3 regions of the Mycobacterium sp. IS-2888 genome follow, and region 1 is predicted to be linked to each of the others. Evidence: predicted binding sites of a transcription regulator. Region 1 holds the regulator's gene; each other region holds the start of a gene.
What was found. The regulator LexA, encoded in region 1, represses DNA repair genes until DNA is damaged. The targets are predictions, from matches to a motif close to CGAACANNTGTTCG.

Region 1 (5,739 bases):
GCTGGGCCAGTAGGTTCAGCGCGTCCTCGTCCACTTGCCGGCCCTGGCACGCGCGGCGGACGCCTTTGATGACTTTCTCGCGGCTGAAGGGCTCGGTTACGCCACTGCGTTTGACCACGGCCAGGACCGCGGTTTCCACGGTGGTGAACCGCCGCCCGCATTCGGGACAGGACCGGCGGCGCCGAATCGCCTGGCCTTCATCGGTTTCCCGCGAGTCGATCACCCGGGAATCGGGATGCCGGCAGAACGGACAGTGCATGACCGCTCCTTCGCCGTGCCGATACCTCGCAGAACACTCCGAGCGTACCCGCGCGCCGCCCACCGGGGCCAATACCGCCGCGATAAGGATCCGTCCACCACCGCGGGAGCCGAGCGGCCTTGGCGTAGAGCGGTTTTCGCACCGCACCGCCATGCCGTCAGCCGACCGGCGCGATCAGCGTCTGGCCGGCGTCCAGCGTGGGCGAGTTCAGGTCGTTGAGTTCGCGGATCCGGTCGGCCACCTGGCGAGCGGGCGCGTCCGGCGCCACCCGGTGCGCGACGTCCTGCAGGGACTCCCCGGCTTCGACCCGCACAACGGCCAGCCTGTCGGGCACCGCGGCAGCCGTAGGGCCGGGGTCGCCGTTGGCCTGCTGCCCGAGGTTCGCGACCAGCCCCAGCCACAGGGTGATCAGCCCGGCGAGCAGGGCCAGCCCGAGCGTCGTCAGCAGCGTGGCGGGACGCTTGCGATGCGGCGCGACCGACATCGCGACGCCGGTGCCGTGGTAGCGCATGGGCGCGCCGGCCGGCCGTGACGAGCGTGGACGGCGGGAGCGCACCACGCGTGCCCCGTCGTAGCGGGGACAGTCGACCAGCCCACTGGCCGGGCGCCGGGTGCCGCAGGTCCGCGGCGAGACTGTGTGGATGACTGTCATGTCCGTTCCTCCGGTCAACTAAATCCTCGCTCGTGTGTTCGACTATAGTCGCTCGTGTGTTCGAACCCGAACATTTGAGCGAAGCGTGTCGGACGAGCGAAACGTTAGACCCCGGCACCGACAAGTTCGTCGCCGATCGTCGGTCACCACCCCTGACATGCAGGAGAAGTACCCGCTCGGGTCGAGAGTTACACGCGTGTGATTCATTCGTTGTAGGGTCTTGATTCACCAGCCGTAGGGTCTTCGGGCCCCTATCGGCAGCGTCGCGACACGCCAGTCGAACACATGTTTGATTCTTGGTCGCCGGGGGGCTACATTCAGTGCCATGAGCGACAGCAACGACACTTCCGCCGGCGCGGCCGGCCGGTTGCATTCCGTGGATCCATCGCTTACCGAGCGGCAGCGCACCATCCTCAAGGTCATCCGCGAGTCGGTGACCAGCCGCGGTTACCCGCCGAGCATCCGCGAAATCGGCGATGCCGTCGGTCTGACGTCGACGTCGTCGGTGGCTCACCAGCTGCGCACCCTGGAACGCAAGGGGTACCTGCGCCGCGACCCGAACCGGCCCCGGGCCGTCGACGTCCGCGGTGTCGACGACGTCCCGGCGGCGGCGGTGCCCGTCACCGAAGTCGCCGGCTCGGACGCGCTGCCGGAACCCACCTTCGTCCCCGTGCTCGGGCGCATCGCGGCCGGCGGGCCGATCCTGGCCGAAGAGGCGGTCGAGGACGTCTTCCCGCTGCCCCGCGAGTTGGTCGGCGAGGGCGCCCTGTTCCTGCTCAAGGTGGTCGGCGACTCGATGGTCGAAGCCGCGATCTGTGACGGTGACTGGGTGGTGGTGCGGCAGCAGAATGTCGCAGACAACGGCGACATCGTCGCCGCCATGCTCGACGGCGAGGCCACCGTCAAGACTTTCAAGCGCGCGGGCGGTCAGGTGTGGCTGATGCCGCACAACCCCGCGTTCGATCCCATCCCCGGCAACGAGGCGACCGTGCTCGGCAAGGTCGTCACGGTGATCCGCAAGATTTAGCGACCGGGGTCAGTCGGCCTTCGTGAAGCCGTTGGCCTGGGCGACTTCTTCGCTGGACATCCAGATTTCGGCGAGCGTGTCCTGGTAGAGCACGCTGTCGGGGGTGTAGTACAGACCGAAGCTGGCGTTGACCTTGATGGGATATCCGTCCGGCATCTGATACGGGTCATCCAACGGCAGGTGGATGGTCGGGCGTCCGGCCGGGCCCGGTCCCTCGTCGGCGTCGACGGCGGCATGCCGCCCGGGCCTCGGCCCGGCGGCGGCCACGACGCCCGGGGCCGCGACGTCCGGGGCGGTGTGCGCGACCGCGACGTCGGGATAGACAACATCCGAATCGACCGGCTCCGGCGCCGCGGCGGGGTACGCGTCGTCCGGATGGGCGGCATCCGCTGGGGTATGCGGAACGGCCACGTCCGGATATTCGGCTTCTTCGGCCTCGGCGGCTTCATCGACGTCGAGATAGGCCGGTTCGTCCTCTTCCGGATAGGCGGCCTCCGGATACGCGGCTTCCGGATAGGCGGCCTCCGGATACGCAGGCTCCGGGTAGGCGGGCTCGGGGTAGCCGGCCTCGGGATAGTCGGATTCGGCGAGAACGTCCTCCGACACGACGGGTATGGAATCGGTGTCCACAGCGTCGGGGTCTACCTCCTCGATCCCCGACCGGTCCGCGTCCTCCTCGGGCATGGGCGGCGATTCCCCGCCGTATTCCGCGGCGACCTCGTCGCCGCGCGACCAGCTGACCCGCGACCCGGACTCGTCGCCGGGCTCTTCGGACGGTTGCGGCTCGCCGAACAGGAAGTGGTCGGTGGCGGCCTCGGCGTTCGGGTGGGCGTGCTCGTGGGCTTCCTCTCGCGCGTCCGCGGAGGCGTAGTCGTCGCCGTAGTCATGGCCCCAATGCCCGTCGGCGACAGCGTCGTAACCGCCGAGGTCGGCGTCGCGGTCGTGCTGGTAGGCGGCGGCGGCCGCCGCGGCCTCCCGGCGGGCGCGGCGCCGGCGCAACCCGAACGGCAGAAACGCCAGCAGCGCGAGCACTATCGCGACCGGAATGATGACCAGCAGATACCACGAATGCCAGGCGAACTTCTTGGAGTGGGGCGGCATCGCCGCGCTGCTCGGCTGGTTCTGCCCCGACACCTGCAGGCCGGACAGCAACGGCGCCAGGTTGGACGGGTCGGTGGTGAACGTGTTCTTCGCGCGGTTCCACGAGATCTTGCCGCCGGCGAACTTCTGGGAGATCACGTCGCCGTCCACGGCTTGGTCGCCGACCGGCGCACCCAGCTTGCCGCTGGCACCGCGAAGCTTGTCCCACGCGGCCTTCATCGCACCGCGGACAACGAATGCGCCGTGCTCGCGTGTCCAGAAGATCACCGGCTTGTCGGCCGCGGCGAAGGTGCAGCTTCGGCTGGAGGGGATACCGCCGTCGGACTCGTTGGCGATCGGGAACCCCAGGTCGCTGCTGACGGGCCCACCGGCCGACTCGTACTTGGCCAGAATGTCGCTCTCGATAGCGCTTGCGCCGGTGGCCGGGCTGAAAAACACCTTGCCGCCGGCGAAATTCTGGGCGACTCCGTCACCGCCGATGGGATATTGCGCGCCCTGCTTGGCGCCCAGCGGGCCGGAGGCGCCGCCCGCGGCACGCCAGGCCATGTTGATGGCCGCGGTGGGATCGATCGCCACCTGCAGACCCTTGAGTTGGTCGGCCAATGCGGGCGGGGTGGTGGTGAAGTCCTTGGTTTTGCGGTTCCAGGAGATTTGACCGCCGGTGAACTTCTGCGAAGTGACCTCGCCGTCGTAGGTTTCATCGCCGGCCGGTGCGCCGAGGACGCCGCCGGAGCTGCCGAGTTTGTCCCACGCCGCGTTCATGGCGCCGCGCACCACGAACGCGCCGTGCACGGCCGTCCAAAAAATCACGGGCTTGTCGCTGGCGGCGAAGGTCGCCACCCGGCTGTCTGGTCCCGCGAGGCCGGGGACCTCGTTGATGGTCGGGAATCCCAGATCGCTGTTGACCGGGCCGCCGAGCGCCTCGTATTTGTCCAGGATCGGCCCGTACACGAACTTGGCGCCGGTGTCGGTGGTGTAGAACATCTTGCCGCCGTCGAAGTCCAGGACGAATCCGTCACCGGCCGGGTAGACGTCGCCCTTCCGGGCGCCCAGCGGTGATCCGTCGCCGCCGGCCTTCTCCCACGCCGCCATCATGGCGGCCTCGGCGTCGCCGATCGGGGATGCCAAGGCTCCGGGTGCCAGGAATGCCGCGGCCACGACGGCGGCCGCCATGCTGATCAGCGCGCGCCCGAATAGCCTGCGCAATCGACCTCCCTGCCCGTTCACCAAGCCTCCCAGCCGACGGATAGGCCCCGGTTTGTGGCCATGCCCGCATCCTGCAGACCCTGCGAGCGGGTGATACCCCCACCGCGAGTGACTAACCCGCGGGGGTACGCATTATCGCCGGGCTCGCATAACTTTGCTCCAGCGAGCAGAAAATGCGAAGCCGAATCACGAATTTTGCAAAAACGGATACCGCTCCGATGTCGAAATGATGCACGACGGCACCCATGTCGCGACCGGCCGGCATCCAAACGCATGTGCCGACGGTACGCGAGGCCGTCAATTGGTCCGGAATCTACCCGGCCAAAACAGCGATACGCGAAATAGATCAATTTGCCGGGCGGTCACATTTCGTTGGCCGCCAACGCGATTGCGTCCCGCACGATACGTCGAGGGGGCCGCCTCCCGGGCTAGACACCCAGGCCGCGGCCGATGATCTCCTTCATGATCTCGGTCGTGCCACCGTAGATCGTCTGAACCCGCGCATCGAGATAGGCACGCGCGACCGGGTATTCGCGCATGTAGCCGTATCCGCCGTGCAGCTGCAGGCAACGGTCGATCAGGTGCACCTGCTTCTCGGTCGAGTACCACTTGGCCATCGCGGCCTGCTCGGCCGTCAGCTTCTCCTCGAGATGCAGCCGGATGAACTCGTCGACCATGACGCGCACCACTGTGGCCTCGGTCGCCAGCTCGGCGAGCACGAAGCGACTGTTCTGGAAGCTGCCGATCGGTTTGCCAAAAGCCTTGCGCTCCTTGGTGTATTGCACGGTGTGGTTCAGTACCGTTTCCATCGCGGCGGCCGCCATGATCGCGATCGAGATCCGCTCCTGCGGCAGGTTCTGCATGAGGTAGATGAACCCCTTGCCCTCCTCGCCGAGAAGGTTTTCCGCCGGAACGTGGACGTCGGTGAACGACAACTCCGCGGTGTCCTGCGCGTCCAACCCGATCTTGTCCAGGTGGCGGCCGCGTTCGAAGCCCTTCATGCCGCGCTCGACGACGAGCAGCGAAAAGCCCTGCGCGCCCATGTCGGGATCCGTCTGCGCCACCACGATCACCAGATCCGAGTTGATCCCGTTGGTGATGAACGTCTTTGAGCCGTTGAGCACGTAGTGATCGCCGTGCTTGACGGCCCGGGTCTTGATGCCCTGTAGGTCGCTGCCGGTGCCCGGCTCGGTCATCGCGATCGCCGTGATCAACTCCCCGCTGCAGAACTTAGGCAGCCAGCGCTGCTTCTGCTCCTCGGTGGCCAGGCGCAGCAGGTAGGGCGCCACCACGTCGTTTTGCAGGCCGAATCCGATGCCGCTGTAGCGCCCGGCGGTGGTCTCCTCGGTGACGATCGTGTTGTACCGGAAGTCGGGGTTGCCGCCGCCGCCGTACTCCTCGGGCACGGCCATGCCGAGAAAGCCCTGTTTGCCCGCCTCGAGCCACACTTCGCGGTCGACGATCTTCGCCTTCTCCCATTCGTCGTGATACGGC
Region 2 (5,739 bases), on a different contig from region 1:
GGCGTTGGTCAGCCTGCTGGGTCGCAGGCCCGCGCGCCGCATGAGTTCCAGGGCCGGCTCCCGCTGATCGGATGCCCAGTTGCCGAAGCGGATGTAGGGCGGGTTTCCCGCGACCCCGTCCCAGTCGCCGGCCCCGCTGTGGGCGAGCCAGGTAAACAGGTTGTCGGCGTCGACGGGCGCGAACTGCCGCGCCTTGACCGCCTCGCCGGCGACGAGTTCGACGCCGTGTGCCCGGGCGCCGAGCGCGGCGAGCTCGCGCAGGATTCGGCCGTCACCGCAGGAGGGTTCCACGATGCGCGGGCCGGCTTCGCGCACCCAGCGGGCCAGGAACCGGGCCACCGGGGCGGGGGTGTAGTAGCCGCCGCGAACCTTGTCGGCCGAGGCCGCCGCCTTGCCCGCGAACGTCGTCATCGGCCCAGTATCACTTGCGGATCAACAGATCCCCGGCGTCCGGCGCCGCGTCTCGCAATCCGGTCGGCTCCGCGGGGTAGCCGATCGCGATGGCGCCCAACGGCTCCCAATCGGGCGGCAGCTCGAGCTCGGCGCGGACCAGGTCGGCGGCGAAGATCGTCGAGCCGATCCAGCAGCTGCCCAGGCCGCGCACCGCCAATGCGACCAACAGCGCCTGCACGGCCGCGCCGACCGCGACCGTGAACATCGTGTGCTCGGCGCCGGTGCGGGCGGTATCGGGATAGCTGTGCGCGCCGTCGGGGACCAACATCGGGATGACGACCTCGGGTGCGTCGTACAGGATCTGGCCGCGCGCCACCCGGCGATCGATCGAGTCCGCGGGCCGGCCGTCGCCGGCGAGGTCGGCGCGCCACTTGTCCTTCATCCGGTCCAGCAGCCGGGCCCGGGTGGCTGGGGTGCGCAGCCACACGAACCGCACCGGCCTGGTGTGGTGGGGGGCGGGCGCGGTGAGGGCTTCGGCGACCGCGGCCTCCACCAGGTCCGGCGGCACCGGCTCGCCGCTGAACCGGCGCACCGATCGGCGTAACAGTTGGGCCTGCCGACGACCCATCTCGATCGCTTCGGCGGTGCCGAGCCAGAACAGGTCTTCCTCGCCGGGGCGCAGCAGCTGCCGGGCGGTGGTGCCGTCGTCGGACACGACCCGCTTGGGCAGCCCGCGCACCACCGCCACCGGCACAGCGGTCATTTTGCCCTTGACCAGATCGGCGGCGGCCGCGATCTCGTCGGCGATCGCGATCTCGGTGACGATCAGTTCGTTGCCGTGTCGGTCGACGGCCCCCGAATAGCCGTGCAGCACAGCCAGACCCGCCGCGCCGACGGCCGCGTCGGTCTGGCCGTTGCGCCAGGCGCGGCCCATCGTGTCGGTGATGACCACGGCGACGTCGACGCCGAGCCGCTCGCGCAGGCCGGCACGCAGCGCCGCGGCGCTGGCGTCGGGGTCGACGGGCAGCAGCGCGAGCTCGTCGCCGCCGACGTTGGAACCGTCCACGCCCGCGGCGGCCTGCACCAGCCCGAGCCGGTTCTCGGTGATCAGGGTCCGGCCCTTGCGCGCGAGCACCCGGACCGCCTCGTCGTCGACCAGCTTGCGCCGCAGCTGATCGCGCTCCTCGGCGTCGCGCGGCGCCTGCACCAGCCGGCCCTCGCACTTGGACACCACCTTGCTGGTGACCACCGCGACATCGCCGTCGCGCAGCCAGGGCGCCGCGGCGGCGACGGCGGCAGCAAGGTCGTCGCCGGGCCGGAACTCGGGGAGCCCGGGCACGGGCAGGATCTCGATCGCCGCGGCGGTGCCATGCTCTTTTGAACGGTCGGTCACGCCGTCACGCCCGCAAGATCCAGCCCGGCGGCGACCATTTCGGCCGTCGCCTTCGGGTCGCTCATCAACAGCGGCACCGAGCGCACCGCGACCCCCTCGATGTCGGCTTTGAAGTTTTCCAAGTCGCCCTCGTGCACCAGCCAGCAATCCAGTATGCCGGTATCGCGCCGGGCCCCGTAGTGCCGGCCGACCGCTTCCGCGGTGGATTCGACCCCGATCACCGAAAGGCACGCATCGGCCATGCCGCGCAACGGCTTTCCGCCGATGATCGGCGAATAGCCGACGACCGGGGCGGTGGCGCCCCGCAGCGCGCCGCGGATGCCCGGCACGGCCAGGATGGCGCCGACGCTGACCACCGGGTTGGACGGCGCCAGCAGGATGACGTCGGCGTCGCCGATGGCCGCGACGGCTTCGGTTGCGGCGCTGGCCTTTTCGGCGCCGACGAAGGCGAAGCTGTGGGTGGGCACCTGCGCCCGATAGCGCACCCACCACTCCTGGAAGTGGATCGCGCGGCGGTCGCCGTCGGCCGGATCGGTGATCACCACGTGTGTCTCGCAACGGTCGTCGGTGGCCGGCAGCAGTCGTGCGCCGGGTTGCCAGCGGTCGCACAGCGCGGCCGTGATCTGTGACAGCGGGTAGCCGGCCTGCAGCATCTGGGTGCGCACCAAGTGGGTGGCGAGATCGCGGTCGCCGAGTTCGAACCAGTCCGGCTGCACGCCGTAGCGCGCCAATTCCTCTTTGGCATGCCAGGTTTCGTCGCGGTGACCCCAACCCCGTTGTGGATCGACGCCTCCACCTAAGGTATACATGCAGGTGTCCAAATCCGGGCAGACACGTAAGCCATGGATCCACGCGTCATCGCCGATGTTGACGATCGCGGTTAGCTCGTGGCTGGTGGTTTCAGCATCGGGGCGCTGTTGCGCCGCGAACTGACCCAGGCCGAGCAGCTGCTGGACGCCAAGCAGAAACCGGGCGCCACCGACCCCACCGACCAGCACGGTGACCTTCACACCGCACGACAGTACCGGCCGGACACGCGCGGCATACCGGCCACCAAGTGGGCCATAAAAGCCCATTTCGACGAGAACAATTGGGAAGCTTGGGACAGTTGTGACCGACACGCCGAGTGTCAATAACAACAGAAACGCCGAAATTTGATCACGAGATGATATGGAAATGCGCCGAAGTGCTTGACCGGGCAGCTCAACCCGTGTCTAATCACATCAGTGTCATTTCCCGGTTGGCCGGCCGGTTCCGGTGTCGCAGACCGAGATTCGATCACTTGTTCGAATTGTCTGTACATCAGAAAAGTGGCATCAAATCACTCTCCCAAAATCAACCTGAGGAGGCGGACGACGCATGTCTTATGAACACCTTCGGGGCGTTATGGCAAGCACACCGCACACCACCATTGGTGCGACGCCGGCGCCAATTGCGCGTCCGCACCTGACCGTGGTTCCCGATGCCCCAGTGGCATTCGAACCCGAGCCCCTGCCGCCGACCGCCGATCAATGGCAGGACCGCGCGCTGTGCGCGCAAACCGATCCCGAGGCCTTCTTTCCCGAGAAGGGTGGTTCCACCCGCGAGGCCAAGAAGATCTGCCTGGGTTGCGAGGTGCGCCATGAGTGCCTGGAATACGCCCTGGCGCATGACGAACGCTTCGGCATCTGGGGCGGTCTGTCCGAGCGCGAGCGCCGCCGCCTCAAGCGCGGCATCATCTGACCCGCCGCCGACCCACCCCAGATCTGACCCCGCCCAGCGTCATTCGTCGTCGATCGTCGGGTCGATGACCGAGGGTTCCACGTCCAGATAGATGGCCACCTGAGCCACCAGGATTTCGTGCAGCAACTCGCCAAGTTCGACGGTGTCCTTCGCCCGTCTCTCGATCGGCTTGCGGAACAACACAATTCGAGCGCGCGTCGCATTGCCGCGGACGTCGACGCCCGCCGGTATCAAGCGGGCCAGCGCGATCGGCCCATCGGCGATGACCTCGGGCGGCCACTGCACACTCTCCGGGTCCTTGGCGGTGATGCGCGGGATTTCATCGACGGCCACGTCGAGCTCGGACACCCGGTCTTGCCAGCGCCGCTCGATGGGTTCGTATGCCTCCAGCACCGCCATGTCGAACCGCTCGGCCCGGCTGCGCCATCCGGGCACCGTCGGCGGCAACAGCGGGCCGCGCATATCGCGGCCCCGCCGCGTGGCCCGGTGTGCGGCCGAGCGGCCTCCCGACCGGCCCTGAGACCAGCCGCCGCGCGGGGAGCTGCGCGAATCGCCGCGGGAATCATTCACTGGGGCCGATGGTAACGGTTGAACATCGGGGGCCGAACGGTTGCGCGTGTCCGGCGCTTCCGTGGCGTTTGTCCACGATAGCCTTTCGTCGTGAACGTTCCCCGTCGCTGCTGCCGGCCCGGGTGTCCGCACTATGCCGTGGCGACCTTGACGTTCGTCTACTCGGACTCGACGGCAGTGGTAGGCCCGCTCGCCACCGCGCGCGAACCGCATTCCTGGGATCTGTGCGTCGGCCACGCCGGCCGCATCACCGCACCGCGCGGCTGGGAACTGGTGCGCCACGCCGGCCCGCTGCCCAATCCCGACGAGGACGACCTGGTGGCGCTGGCCGACGCGGTGCGTGAGGGCCCGGGCGGTGGCGGTGTGCCCTACGGCGGCGCAACCGCGATCAACGGCTTCACCGCCGACCCCGCCCTGCGCCCCGCCGGGGCCCATGCCACCGCGCCCAGCGGCGGTCTGCTCGCGCCGCCCGAGCAGCGTTCCGGACGCCGCCGCGGGCATCTGCGCGTGCTGCCCGACCCCAGTGACTAGCCGCGATTAGCACCGCCGACTAGCACTGCGCACCGTTTGGACCCGTAACCTTGGCGGGCCGATAGGCTGGCTCCCAAGAGTCCAACAAGAGTCCAAGCAAGTAGTCGTCAGGAGCCTCCGCATGTCTCGGCCCGCCGCGGCTATCCACCGTGTCATCAAGGCTTACGACGTACGCGGGCTGGTGGGCGAGGAGATCGACGATTCGTTGGTCGCCGACGTCGGCGCCGCGTTCGCCAGGTTGATGCGCGCCGATGGGGCGCGACGGGTGGTCATCGGCCGCGATATGCGGGACAGCTCGCCGTCGCTCGCCGCGGCTTTCGCGGCCGGGGTGAACGGCCAGGGCCTCGACGTCGTGCGCATCGGTTTGTCGTCCACCGATCAGCTCTACTTCGCCTCGGGATTGTTGGACTGCCCCGGCGCGATGTTCACCGCGAGCCACAACCCGGCGGCCTACAACGGCATCAAGCTGTGCCGGGCCGGGGCCAAACCCGTCGGCGCGGACACCGGCCTCGGGGTGATCAGCGACGAAGTGATCGCCGGCGTGCCGACTTATGACGGGCCGCCGGGCGATATCTCCGATCGGGACGTGCTCGCGGACTACGGCGAGTTTCTGCGCTCACTGGTGGACACCTCGGGGCTGCGTCCGTTGCGGGTGGCGGTGGACGCCGGCAACGGCATGGCCGGGCACACCGCGCCCGCCGTGCTGGGCGCGATCGACTCGATCACGCTGTTGCCGTTGTACTTCGAGCTCGACGGTTCGTTCCCCAATCACGAGGCCAATCCGCTCGACCCGGCCAACCTGGTGGACCTGCAGCGCTACGTGCGCGACACCGGCGCCGATATAGGGCTGGCCTTCGACGGCGACGCCGATCGCTGCTTCGTGGTCGACGAACGCGGGATGCCGGTTTCGCCGTCGACGGTGACCAGCCTGGTGGCCGCCCGCGAGCTCGGTCGCGAGATCGGCGCCACCGTGATCCATAACGTGATCACCTCCCGCGCGGTGTCCGAATTGGTCACCGAGCGCGGCGGCACACCGCTGCGCTCACGCGTCGGGCATTCCTACATCAAGGGGTTGATGGCCGAGACCGGCGCGATTTTCGGCGGCGAGCACTCGGCGCACTACTACTTCC
Region 3 (5,739 bases), on a different contig from region 1:
GGAGAAGTACGACACCTCGAGCGCGGCCCGCTTGCGGTCGGTCGCGGCAATCGGATCCCCGGCCGACCCGATCCCCAGGAGCGGGGCGATCTGCCCCCCGATCACGAACCATGCCCCGGCAACGGCCGCCAGCCAGCCGCCGACGATCGCGGTCATGCGGTTTCCGGAAAAGATCAGCAGCAGGCCACCCAGGACGGTGGCGCCCCCCGGTAGCACCTCGAGCCAGCCCCGGGCCGAGGTCCATGCCCAATCTTGGTCGGGCGTGTAGGCGAAGTTGAAGCGTGGACCGACGAACGGTATCAACGCACCCCATGCACCCAGGACGACCAGGAGCAATCCGCTCACCGCGCCGCGCGAGCGGGGCATCCACAATGGGTGGCCGTTTAATGGGTGTTTCATTAGCTCTCCTCAATTGTCGCCGGGCTACTTCAGCAGGTGCCTGGATACCCCGCGTCGAGACGAAGTAACCGCTAAACGGCGAGACCGAGTGTGAGCAGCACCACAGCGATCACCGGAAAAGTGCCCTGCGTCAAGGCGGCGCGCGCCTTGTCCGGCGACGACAGCAGTAAGACGAGCGCGGCCGCAGCCATCGAGCCGACGCCCGCGAAAACCAGTGCGGCTCCAACGGCGTTGTGCCCCATGGCAATCGCGGCGATGCCGATGCCGCTGACCACCGCGAGGAACAGGTTGTAGAAACCCTGGTTGAACGCCAGCAGCTTGGTGGTCTCGGCTTCCTCGGACGTCGTCCCGAAGGTGGCCCGGGTGCGCGGCGAGGTCCAGGTCAGCGACTCCATCGTGAAGATATAGACGTGCAGCAGGGCGGCCAGGCCAGCGAACACCAGGGCGGCAGTGATCATCGCCGATGAACACTACCGACCTGGTGTCGCCGCGACTACCCTCAGCCGGTTAGGGCGCTAGGCGCCGACGTGGTGGTGCCGGCGGAATAGCCCACCACCGTCGTGACGGTGGAAAAGTCCACGCCCGCGGTGCCCGTCGGGCTCGGCCGCAACCGGTTCGCGTAATGGCTCCTCCTCGGCGACGGGCGCCGGTGCGGCCACGGCGACGTCGCGCGCGTGCCGGACCGCCAGGCGCGCCACGGCGGCGCCACCCAGGAACACGATCAACGCACCGAGACCGGTGAAGTACGTGACCTCGAGCAGGGCACGCTTCAGGTCGGTCGCCGCCGCCGGTTGGCCGACGTCGCCGATGCTCAGGGTCGATGCGAAAGCGCGGCCGACCACGAACCACGCGCCGGCGCAGACCGCCAGCCAGCCGCCGAACACACCGCTGGCGCGGTTACCGGAGAAGAGCACCAGCAGGCCGCCCACTGCGGCGGCCGCGCCGGGCAGCACCTCCAGCCAGCCTTTCGCCGTCCTCCACGTCCAGGCCGGGTCGGTCATGTACGCCCAATCGATGTTGGGTCCGAAGAACGGCACCAATGCACCCCAGGCACCCAAGAGGATCAAGAGCAGCCCGGTCAACGCGCCGCGGCTGCGTGGCATGTACAGCGCGCGGGGGCGTTCATAGTCAGCGTTCGTGTGCCTCATCTGAATCTCCTTCAACAGGCATTACTGCTGTGGGTTCGGATACCCGACGGCTCCTGGATGTAACCGGCGCGCGGCCACGGCTGCGTTTGCTGTGGCCGGTGTGACCGGCGCGCGCGCCCGCCGTCGCCGCAAAGCCCCAGCCAGCGGGCCTTCTGGCGGCGCCCCGGCGCGAAGGTCACGATTTGAACGCGAAATGCCCAAGCCGCCGGCGGCGAGCTAGTCGAAGAGCCCCGGTTGCCCCAGTCCGGTGACACCGGCCGGCGGGGTCATGCCCAGGTGCGTCCAGGCCTGCGCGGTCGCGACCCGGCCCCGCGGGGTGCGCGCGATCATGCCCGCGCGGACCAGGAACGGCTCGCACACCTCTTCCACGGTGGTGGCCTCCTCGCCGACCGCCACCGCCAGCGTCGAAACGCCGACCGGGCCGCCGCCGAAGCTGCGGGTCAGCGCCGACAGCACCGCCCGGTCCAGCCGGTCCAGGCCGAGCTCGTCGACGTCGTACACCTCGAGCGCGGACTTGGCGACGTCGCGAGTGATCACGCCGTCGGCGCGCACCTCGGCGAAGTCCCGCACCCGCCGCAGCAGCCGGTTGGCGATGCGCGGCGTGCCGCGCGAGCGCCGCGCGATCTCCGCCCCGGCCTCGGCGCCCAGTTCGATGCCCAGGATTCCGGCGGACCGGGCCAGCACCCGTTCCAGCTCGGCCGGCTCGTAGAAGTCCATGTGCGCGGTGAAGCCGAAGCGGTCGCGCAGCGGGCCGGTCAGCGCGCCGGACCTGGTGGTCGCGCCGACCAGGGTGAAGGGCGTGACCTCCAGCGGAATCGACGTCGCCCCAGGGCCTTTCCCGACGACCACGTCGACCCGGAAGTCCTCCATCGCGAGGTAGAGCATCTCCTCGGCGGGCCGGGCGATGCGGTGGATCTCGTCGATGAACAGCACGTCGTGCTCGACGAGGTTGGACAGCATCGCGGCCAGGTCGCCGGCGCGTTCCAGCGCGGGCCCCGACGTCACCCGCAGCGCGGACCCCAGCTCGGCGGCGATGATCATGGCCAGCGACGTCTTGCCCAGGCCCGGCGGGCCGGACAGCAGGATGTGATCCGGTGTGCCGCCGCGGTTCTTGGCCCCCTCGATGACCAGCTGCAGCTGCTCGCGCACGCGCGGCTGGCCGATGAACTCATTCAGCGTGCGGGGCCGCAGGCTGACGTCGATGTCGCCCTCGCCGAACGCGAGCGCGGGCGAAACCTCCCGGACCTCCGGGTCGGCGAAGTCGTCCTCGGCACTCATCGGCTCACCGGGCCTTACCCAGCAGCGACAGCGCCGCCCGCAAGGCCGACGACGTCGTCGCGTCGTGATCGCCGGCCAGCACGCTGTCGGTGGCCTCCTCCGCTTGTTTGGCCGCAAAACCGAGGCCGACCAGGGCCTCTACCACGGGGCTCCGCACGGCGTGGCCGTTGACCGCCGGGGCGGGCGCCGACCCGGCAATCGCGCCGATCTTGTCGCGCAATTCCAGCACCATCCGCTCGGCGCCGCGCTTGCCGATGCCCGGCACCCGGGTCAGCGCGGCGACGTCGCCGTCGGCCAACGCCTGCCGCAGCGCCGCGGCGTCGTGCACGGCCAGCGTCGCCATCGCCAGCCGCGGCCCGACGCCCGACACCGACAGCAGTGTCAGGAACAGATCCCGGGTCTCGGAGTCGGGGAACCCGTAGAGCGTCTGCGAGTCCTCACGCACGATCATCGCCGTGATCAGCCGGGCCTCGCTGCCCTGGCGCAGCGTCGCCAGCGTCGACGGCGTCGCGTTGATCCGGTAGCCGACGCCGGCGGCCTCGATCACCGCGTGATCGAGGGCCACCTCGAGCACCTCACCGCGCACCGACGCGATCATCGGGCGGCCTTCACTTTCGCGAGGTAGGCGCGGCGCTGGCGCGCGGCCACCGCCTCGGCCGCCGCCATCCGGGCGATCATCGGCGCCCGCCAGCAATGGCAGATCGCCAGCGCCAGCGCATCGGCCGCGTCGGCCGGTGTCGGTTTGGCTTGCAGCGCAAGGATTCTCGTGACCATGGCGGTGACCTGTGCTTTGTCGGCGGCCCCGTTGCCGGTGACCGCGGCCTTGACCTCGCTGGGCGTATGGAAGTGCACGTCGATGCCGCGTTTGGCGGCGGCCAGCGCGACGACCCCGCCGGCCTGAGCCGTGCCCATCACCGTCATCACGTTGTGCTGAGAGAACACTCGCTCGATGGCCACGACGTCCGGCCGGTGGGTGTCCAGCCAGTGGTCGACGGCCTCGCCGATGGCCAGCAACCGCTTGGCCAACGGTGCATCCGCCGGGGTGCGCACCACGTCGACGTCCAGCGCCACGACGTCTCGGCCGCGCCCGCTTTCCACGACCGACAGCCCGCATCGGGTCAGCCCCGGATCGACGCCCATCACGCGCATGCGCCCGCTCCCCTATATCGCGTACCGAACAGCTGTTCGATAGCCTAACGGGCGATACCGACCGCGCCGGGTAGGACACGCGGCACCGGTCACCGGGTCGTGTTGCGGCGACGGGCCCAGCGAAAGCTGTTAACTTAAAGCCCACATTCGCTGGACCGCCGCGGGCACGGAAGGGTATGCGTGGGAACACTGCTGGTCGTGATAGCCGCGGTGTTGTTCGTCGCGTCCATCGTGGTACTCGTCGTGGCGTTGCGGCGGCCCAAGCAACCGGCCGCGCGGCGCGGGCGCCAGGATCCGCTTTCCGCCGACGCGATGCCGCAGTTCGGGCCGCGCAGCCTGGGCCCCGGCGCCATCGTCAGCTACGGCGGCGTCGACTACGTGGTGCGCGGGTCGGTGACCTTCCGCGAGGGCCCGTTCGTGTGGTGGGAGCACCTGCTGGAAGGTGGCGACCAGCCGCTCTGGTTCAGCGTCGAGGAGGACGACGGGCGCCTGGAGCTGGTGATGTGGGTGACCCGCAAGGACGTGACGCTGCGGCCCGGCGACCAGTACGTGGTCGACGGGGTGACCTTTCACGAGTCGGAGCGCGGTCGCGCCTCGTACACCACCGAAGGCACGACGGGCCTGCCGGCCGGCGGTGAGATGGAATTCGTCGACTGCGCCAACGCCGACGAGAGCGTGCTGCTCTCCTTCGAACGCTGGGCACCGGACACGCCCTGGGAGGTATCCACGGGCAAGTCCGTGTCGCCCGGCGAGCTGACCGTCTACCCCGCGCCCCCAGCCCCCTCCCCGTAGGCGACGTCGGTGCCGCTTCATCAGCTCGCAGTGACTCCGGCGGACGTGTCCGGGAACAGGCTCGGACTGGCGCTCAACGCCCCCGCGCCGGACCCGTTGGCCAGCCATGCGCTGAACCATCCCGGCGGCGGCACCCTGCTGCTCGGAGTCCTCGGCGCATCGCACGTCGTCACCGTCGAGAAGGCCGGCAGCCGGTTCTCCGAGCAGGTCTCCTGCGCCGCGCGCAGCCACGGCGGCGGGCTGCCGGGGCACGCCGACGCGCCCGGCTACCGCATCGAGTCGCGGACCGACACCCGCGATGAGGCAGCGTTTCGCGAACTCGCGCACGAACTTCGCCGCCGCTGCGCGACCGAAACCGGTTGGCTCGGCGGAACCTTTCCCGGCGACGACGCCGCCCTGACCGCGCTGGCCGCCGAGCCCGACGGCGCCGGCTGGCGCTGGCAGACATGGCATCTCTACCCGCTCCGCCCGGTGGGGTCGGGCGGCATGGTGGTGCACACGGCGAGCCGGTGGCACCCATGAGCCGCAAGGGCCTGTTCTGGCTTTCCGGCGGCCTGGCCGTCGCGGCCATCGCGTCGCTGGTTTTCGGAATCGTGTTGCTGAACAAGGACATTGGGTCCTACGTCGCCGACCACTACCACGCGTACGCCACGGACGCCAGCGGAACGCGCTACCAGTGCAGCGGATCGCCCGACGACGTCGCCGACACGCTCGCCGACTACCAGGCACCCGACGCGCGCGCCGACAACGACAAGAGCGAATACCTGCGTTACAGCAACAACATCGTGATCGTCGGCCCCGACGGCAAGTATCCGTGCAGCATCCGCGTCGAAGGCTTGGGCGGCGGATACAGCCACGGAGCGTTCCTCTTCCTCGGCCCCGGGTTCAGCCCCGGGTCCCCCGCCCGCGGGGGCGGCGGGGCCCCCCGCGGCCCGGGCGGAACCCAGTAACGCCAAAACCCAAACAGCCAACG

Region 2: the regulator LexA is predicted to act here: its motif matches at 3,062-3,075, upstream of cofD (2-phospho-L-lactate transferase).
Region 3: the regulator LexA is predicted to act here: its motif matches at 4,000-4,013, upstream of ruvC (crossover junction endodeoxyribonuclease RuvC).

What each region holds. Positions count from the first base shown of each region.
Region 1 covers NZ_MBET01000053.1:43,861-49,599, reverse strand. The annotation lists gene nrdR (transcriptional regulator NrdR) at 1-259, opposite strand, end outside; gene A5745_RS09080 (LysM peptidoglycan-binding domain-containing protein) at 417-911, opposite strand; gene lexA (transcriptional repressor LexA) at 1,237-1,938, shown strand; gene A5745_RS09070 (hypothetical protein) at 1,948-4,245, opposite strand; gene A5745_RS09065 (acyl-CoA dehydrogenase family protein) at 4,674-5,739, opposite strand, start outside.
Region 2 covers NZ_MBET01000108.1:57,038-62,776, reverse strand. The annotation lists gene A5745_RS22315 (class I SAM-dependent methyltransferase) at 1-411, opposite strand, end outside; gene A5745_RS22310 (coenzyme F420-0:L-glutamate ligase) at 422-1,786, opposite strand; gene cofD (2-phospho-L-lactate transferase) at 1,783-2,796, opposite strand; gene A5745_RS22300 (WhiB family transcriptional regulator) at 3,173-3,508, shown strand; gene A5745_RS22295 (metallopeptidase family protein) at 3,548-3,970, opposite strand; gene A5745_RS22290 (DUF3499 domain-containing protein) at 4,169-4,609, shown strand; gene A5745_RS22285 (phosphomannomutase/phosphoglucomutase) at 4,731-5,739, shown strand, end outside.
Region 3 covers NZ_MBET01000073.1:40-5,778, reverse strand. The annotation lists gene A5745_RS15200 (hypothetical protein) at 1-399, opposite strand, end outside; gene A5745_RS15195 (DUF1304 domain-containing protein) at 471-857, opposite strand; gene A5745_RS15190 (hypothetical protein) at 915-1,547, opposite strand; gene ruvB (Holliday junction branch migration DNA helicase RuvB) at 1,764-2,825, opposite strand; gene ruvA (Holliday junction branch migration protein RuvA) at 2,830-3,423, opposite strand; gene ruvC (crossover junction endodeoxyribonuclease RuvC) at 3,420-3,974, opposite strand; gene A5745_RS15170 (DUF4178 domain-containing protein) at 4,155-4,766, shown strand; gene A5745_RS15165 (DUF2617 family protein) at 4,776-5,288, shown strand; gene A5745_RS15160 (DUF4247 domain-containing protein) at 5,285-5,716, shown strand.